DNA from 2 places in the Mesorhizobium sp. L48C026A00 genome. Region 1 is predicted to be linked to the other one. Evidence: predicted binding sites of a transcription regulator. Region 1 holds the regulator's gene; the other holds the start of a gene.
The links. The regulator LexA, encoded in region 1, represses DNA repair genes until DNA is damaged. The targets are predictions, from matches to a motif close to TGTTCNNNNTGTGTTCNG.

Region 1 (3,416 bases):
CCATTCAACGCGTCGGCCATGGACGGCTATGCCGTGCGGGCCGACGATGTCGCGTCCGTGCCCGCGAGACTTTCGGTGATCGGCATGGCGCCGGCCGGACGAGGCTTTGCCGGAACAGTCGGCCCGGCGCAGGCCGTGCGCATCTTCACCGGCGCGCCGCTTCCCGGAGGCGCCGACACCATCGTCATCCAGGAGAATGTCCGCGACCTCGGCGGCGGCATGGTCGAAGTGACCGCGCCGACGGTTGAAGGCCGCAACATCCGCCGCCTCGGGCTCGATTTCTCGCAGGGCGACATGCTGCTGGAGAAAGGCCGCCTGCTTGATCCGGCGGCATTGTCGCTGGCGGCGTCGGCCAACCGCCAGCAGGTCCGCGTGGTGAAACGGCCGCTGGTCGCCATCATCGCCACCGGCGACGAATTGCTGCCGCCGGGCAGCGACCTTGGCCCCGACCAGATCATCTCCTCCAATGCCTATGGCGTCGCCGCCGCGGCCCGCTCGGTCGGCGCCAGCGCACTCGATCTCGGCATCGCCGCCGACCGCAAGGACGCGATCGCCGCGCTGGTGACAAAAGCCGTCGCCGCAGGCGCGGACGTCATCGTCACGCTGGGCGGCGCCTCGGTCGGGGACCATGACCTCGTCCATGACGTGCTGACCGGCGAAGGCATGGCGCTCGCTTTCTGGAAAATCGCCATGCGGCCCGGCAAGCCACTGATGTTCGGGCGGCTGGGCGCCATCCGCTGCATCGGCCTGCCTGGCAATCCGGTGGCCAGCCTGGTCTGCACGCAGCTCTTTCTGAAGCCGCTGCTGGCGCGGCTCGGCGGCCGCGCCTTCCGCCAGGACCTGCGTCAGGCGCGGCTCGGCGCCGCCATGCCGGCTAACGATCTCAGGCAGGACTATGTACGCGCGGTGGTGAAGGAAGAAGCTGGCACGCTTGAGGCAACGCCGTTCAGTGTCCAGGATTCCTCGATGCTCAGAATGCTGGCCGACGCCAACGGACTGGTCGTGCGCGAGCCATTCGCTCCCGCGGCCGCAGCGGGCGCCGCCTGCAGCGTGCTGATGCTACGCTGAACAAAACGTCAACACATTCATTAAACTTTAAATGGTTGCGGAACACAACTGGAACAGATAGTGTTTGTTCTGGGTTTGTTTTTCTGATTCTGTTGGGGGTCGCGATGCTGACACGCAAACAACATGAACTGCTGATGTTCATCCACGAGCGACTGAAGGAAAGCGGCATTCCGCCCTCGTTCGACGAGATGAAGGAAGCGCTCGACCTCGCCTCCAAATCGGGGATCCACCGGCTGATCACGGCGCTGGAGGAACGCGGTTTCATTCGCCGCCTGCCCAACCGCGCCCGCGCGCTGGAGGTGCTGCGCCTGCCCGATTCGATCGCGCCGGGCCTCAATGCGGCGCGCAAATTCTCGCCGAGCGTCATTCAAGGCAGCCTTGGCCAGGGCGGCCTCGGACGCCAGATCAAGCCGGCGCCTTCGCGCATGCGTGCGGCCGGCAATGACGACGACGTCGTTGCCACCGTTTCCATACCGGTGATGGGCCGCATCGCTGCCGGTGTGCCGATCGACGCCATCCAGCACCAGACGCATTCGATCTCGGTGCCACCGGACATGATCACCGGCGGCACGCACTACGCGCTGGAGGTCAAGGGGGATTCGATGATCGAGGCCGGCATCTTCGACGGCGACACGGTTATCATCCGCAACGCCGACACCGCCCAGCCTGGCGAGATCATTGTCGCTCTGGTCGACGAGGAGGAAGCGACGCTGAAGCGATTCCGCCGCAAAGGTGCCTCGATCGCACTGGAAGCCGCCAATCCGGCCTACGAGACGCGCATCTTCGGGCCGGACCGGGTCAAGGTGCAGGGCAAGCTCGTCGGACTGATCCGGCGTTACTGAACGGCAGGCTTCTTGGGTTTCTCGGCCCTGCGGTATGGCGGCAGGCCCCTCGCCTCGCGCGAAAATCGCCGCTGCTCATGCCAAGGCCTGTATGGCTGTCTGACGGCAAAACGGATTTCTGCGCGCGTCTTCGCCGATAGCGGATCGAAGAAGACGGCGGCACTGCCCATGCGAGCGAGCTGCCGTTTGGTGACGACGAGAACCAGCGGGTTGCGGCAGAGTTTGTAATAGGCTGTGGCATCGTCGATGACGATCAAATCCGCAAAGGCACAGGCCGGCCGCGCGGTTTTGCGGTTGTCGGCGAGCGCGATGAGCGCGCCGGACGGATGCCGGGCCAGGCACAGGCCGGCAGTGCAGGTGAAAGGCGCTCCCGGCGGCAGGTCGGCCGGATCGGCGATGTCGAACCGCACATCTCCTTTTTCGAATGTCTCCGGCTCGACGATCGTTGTTGAAACCAGCGCATGTTTCCAGTTGTCGGTGGTGAATTCGTTCGAACGCATCCGGTTGACGGCAAGTTCGCCGCCGCCGATCGGCAGCGCCACCAGATGCGCATCCTCCGAGATCAGCACGTCGGGGGTGCGCGTCTCGGAAATCGTCAGCAGGCCGGCGAGCGCAAAGGGAAGTGCGGCAAGCCGCAGCCATGTCGTCGCCATCGTGGCGATGACTAAGGCGACCGTCACCAGCAGAACCGATTGCAACGAAATCAGGCCGACTGCATCGACGGGCGAACGCCCCGAGATCCATCCCGAAATTGCAATCATCGCCGTCAGGCCCTTGCCCATCATGTAGAGGAAAGGGCCGTCGAGGCCGAAAGGCATTGCCAAGGCGCTGAGGACGGCCAGGAACATGACGATCGTGACGATCGGCATGACGGCCAGATTGGCGAACAGGCTGAGCGGCGAGACGCGCTGGAAGTGCCAGATGGCGAAGAGCGCGGTGGCGCTGCCGGCAATGATGGAGGTCATTGCGATGGTGCCTGCCCCGGCGACGAGCTTGCGCGTGACGAAAGCGACCGGTGACCGTCGCTGTCGCGGCGCCTTGGCCCTGTCGGCACGATAGTCGGACCAACCGGCATAGGCGCCCACGAGAGCCGCAGTCGCGGCGAACGACATCTGGAAGCTTGCGCCGACCACCTCGTGCGGCGACACGACGATAACGGCGATGGCCGAAATCGCCAGGTTGCGCATGGTGAGTGCCGCCCGGTCGAACAGCACGGCGACAAGCATTACCGCCAGCATGATGAAGCTGCGTTCAGCCGCGACCACGATACCGGAAAAGATCAGATAGGCAGCGATGGAGACGAGTGCGGCAGCAGCCGCATATTTTTTGACCGGCCGGCGCGACGAAAAGTCGGGAAACAGCGCAAAGGCGCCGCGCAGCAATCCCATGACGGTGCCGGCGACAAGCGCCATGTGCAGGCCGGAAATGGAGATGATGTGGTAGATGCCGGTGCGCCGCATCGATTCGTTTATCTCTTCGGGGATGCCGGCACGCACGCCGACGATC
Region 2 (3,416 bases), on a different contig from region 1:
CCTCAAGGTCGGCAAAGCGCGCCGATGGCATCATTTTTTTCTCCCTGCGCATGACCCCGAAAATCGATTTCGATTTTCGGAAGGATCATGCGCAAAATCAAAGTGCTACAGCGTCGTTTGCGCATCCAAAAGGACGCGCGGCACCGTAGGCTCGGTCGGCGCGCATCCTAGCCAGCCCGGTCGGGGGAGCAAGGGAGAAAAAGCAAATTCGCGGGCTTATGTCTGACAAGTCACTCGTCAGCCGAACAGGAATCGTTGCTGCCGGCGCAGCCGAACTGGGCAAGGCGCTCCGCCTGCGCCTCAGCTACGCCCAGCAGGCAATCCTCAAAATGTCGCGATTGGCAGATGACCGGGGAGGTTGTAAGGGCAAGCAGCCCATCCGATCCGCCGGAGATCCGCCATGCCCCTGAAAATCGCTGTCCAGATGGACCACATTTCCACCGTCTCGATTGCCGGCGACACGTCGTTTGCGCTGTCGCTGGAAGCGCAGCGGCGCGGCCACCAGCTGTTCCATTATACGCCCGACCGGCTGTCGCTGCGCGACGGCAAGGTGTTTGCCGGCGTCGAGGAAATGCAGGTCCGCGACGAGAAGGGCAATCACTATTCGCTCGGCGAGAAAGTGCGGACCGACCTGTCGGAGATGGACGTCGTCCTGCTCAGGCAGGACCCGCCGTTCGACATGAACTACATCACCACGACGCATATGCTCGAGTGCATCCATCCCAGGACGCTGGTGGTCAATGACCCGGCCTGGGTGCGCAACAGCCCGGAAAAGATCTTCGTCACCCAGTTTCCCGACCTGATGCCGGAAACGCTGATCACCAAGGACAGCCAGGAGGTTGCCGCCTTCCGCAGGGAGTTCGGCGACATCATCGTCAAGCCGCTCTACGGCAATGGCGGCGCCGGCATCTTCCACCTTCACGAGGCCGATCGCAACCTCGCCTCGCTGCTCGAAATGTTCGGCCAGATGTTCCGCGAGCCCTACATCGTTCAGCGTTATCTGAAGGAGGTGCGAGCCGGCGACAAGCGCATCATCCTGATCGACGGCGAGCCGGTCGGCGCCATCAACCGGGTGCCGGCCGAGACTGATTCCCGCTCCAACATGCATGTCGGCGGCCGCGCCGAAAAAACGGAACTAACGGAGCGCGAACGCGAGATCTGCGCCCGCATCGGCCCGTCGCTGAAAGAGCGCGGTTTTATCCTCGTCGGCATCGACGTGATCGGTGACTACATGACCGAGATCAACGTGACGTCGCCGACCGGCGTGCGCGAGGTGGAGCGTTTTGGTGGCGCCGATATCGCCAGCCTGTTCTGGGATGCGGTTGAGGACAAGCGCAAGTAGCGTCCATGCTTGGCGGAACAGGGGCTTTCCGATCCGTAGCCGATGCGGCGCCATCAAGGCACAACGTTCGATTGTTCCCGTAATGTTCTTGCCTTTGCGCAAAATCTGTGGTTGTCTCAGATGACGCCGTTCGCGGCATGATCGCATGGGCTTCGGGCGAGCCCATGTCCGGGGGCAGAAAAATGGTTGCGCGGGTCCGCACGGTCGCTTTCCAGGGCATCGAGGCCGTGCCGGTCGACGTGCAGGTGATGATCGCGCCGGGCAAGGTCAACATGCACATCGTCGGCCTCGGCGACAAGGCGGTTGCCGAAAGCCGGGAGCGGGTGCAGGCGGCGCTGCACGCATCGGGCCTGTCGATGCCGTCGAAGAAGGTCACCGTCAATCTGGCGCCTGCCGACCTGCCCAAGGAAGGCAGCCATTACGATTTGCCGATCGCGCTTGGCCTGATGGCGGCGCTTGGCGCCATTCCAGGCGACATGCTGGCCGGCTACGTCGTGCTTGGCGAACTGTCGCTCGACGGCACCATCGCCGCGGTGGCCGGCGCGCTTCCGGCGGCGATCGGCGCCAATGCCGAAGGCAAGGGCCTGATCTGCCCTTTCGCCTGCGGCCCGGAAGCGGCGTGGGCCGGCAAGGATTTCGACATTCTGGCGCCGCGCAGCCTGATCGCCATCGCCAATCATTTTCGCGGCACGCAAGTGCTGTCGCGGCCGGAGGCCGGCATCCATGCCTCGGCGCGCGACCTGCCGGATCTTGCCGACATCAAGGGCCAGGAGACCGCCAAGCGGGCACTCGAAGTGGCGGCGGCCGGCGGCCATAACATGTTGATGATCGGTCCGCCAGGATCGGGAAAATCGATGCTGGCGCAGCGGCTGCCGTCGATCCTGCCGCCGCTGGCGCCGAGGGAATTGCTCGAAGTCTCGATGATCGCCTCGGTGGCCGGCGAGCTTGGTGAAGGCAAGCTGACCGACCGGCGGCCGTTCCGCGCGCCGCACCATTCGGCCTCGATGGCGGCGCTGGTCGGCGGCGGCCTGCGCGTGCGGCCGGGCGAGGCCTCGCTGGCCCACCACGGCGTGCTGTTCCTCGACGAGTTTCCCGAATTCTCGCCGCAGGCGCTCGACGCGCTGCGCCAGCCGCTGGAGACCGGCGACTGCATGATCGCCCGCGCCAATCATCGCGTCACCTATCCGGCGCGCATCCAGCTGGTCGCGGCGATGAACCCGTGCCGCTGCGGCATGGCCGGCGAGCCGGGCTATCGCTGCCTTCGCGGCGACCGCTGCCGCACCGACTACCAGGCGCGCATATCAGGCCCGCTGCTCGACCGCATCGATCTCCGGATCGAGGTGCCGGCGGTCTCGGCCAGCGATCTGATCCGGCCGGACCGGGCGGAGAAAAGTGCCGACGTGGCGCTGCGCGTGGCCCGCGCGCGGACAACCCAGCGCGAACGTTTCGAGCGGCTCGGCGCGACCTCCGTCACCACCAACGCGCACTGCTCCCCCTCTGTCATCGAGGAGATCGCGATGCCGGATGCATCAGGCCTGTCGCTGCTCAGGGATGCCAGTGAAAAGCTCGGCTTTTCGGCGCGGGCCTATCACCGGGTGCTAAAGGTGGCGCGGACATTGGCCGATCTCGAGGCCAGCGAGACTGTCGGCCGCATCCATCTGGCCGAGGCGATTTCGTACCGCATGAGCTCGGAGCGAATGGCGCAGGCGGCGTGACGTTCCCCTCCCCCTTGAGGGTCCCTTGAGGGAGGGTGACCGGCCCGGCCCGCCGCGGCAGCTACTTAACCGGGATCATGAGATGTGCGTAGGGAGTGCCCGCCCACATCACATATGGCCTGGACGTGTCAGGTTTGGGGTCAGCCGGATAGCCCTGCATCATGTCCGTTGCGTTGACGATCATCACGTGCGGTCCGGTCTCCACCCAATTGTTGCCTTCCTCGGGCTTTGTCGCATAAGGATCGGTGTTGCTGCCATCGGTGCCGCCTGCCAGCATATACAGGAAGCCGACCTTGCCCTTGGGCGGTTCCTTTTTTCCAATCCACGCCATCGCCCATTCCATCGCGTTGGCATCTCCA

Region 2: the regulator LexA is predicted to act here: its motif matches at 1,415-1,432, upstream of X738_RS68240 (YifB family Mg chelatase-like AAA ATPase).

What each region holds. Positions count from the first base shown of each region.
Region 1 is NZ_AYWU01000017.1:241,522-244,937, reverse strand. Features, by position in the region: gene X738_RS67335 (molybdopterin molybdotransferase MoeA) at 1-1,068, shown strand, start outside; gene lexA (transcriptional repressor LexA) at 1,173-1,910, shown strand; gene X738_RS67325 (ComEC/Rec2 family competence protein) at 1,904-3,416, opposite strand, start outside.
Region 2 is NZ_AYWU01000019.1:45,439-48,854, reverse strand. Features, by position in the region: gene X738_RS68250 (SDR family NAD(P)-dependent oxidoreductase) at 1-34, opposite strand, end outside; gene gshB (glutathione synthase) at 401-1,342, shown strand; gene X738_RS68240 (YifB family Mg chelatase-like AAA ATPase) at 1,525-3,057, shown strand; gene X738_RS68235 (hypothetical protein) at 3,119-3,416, opposite strand, start outside.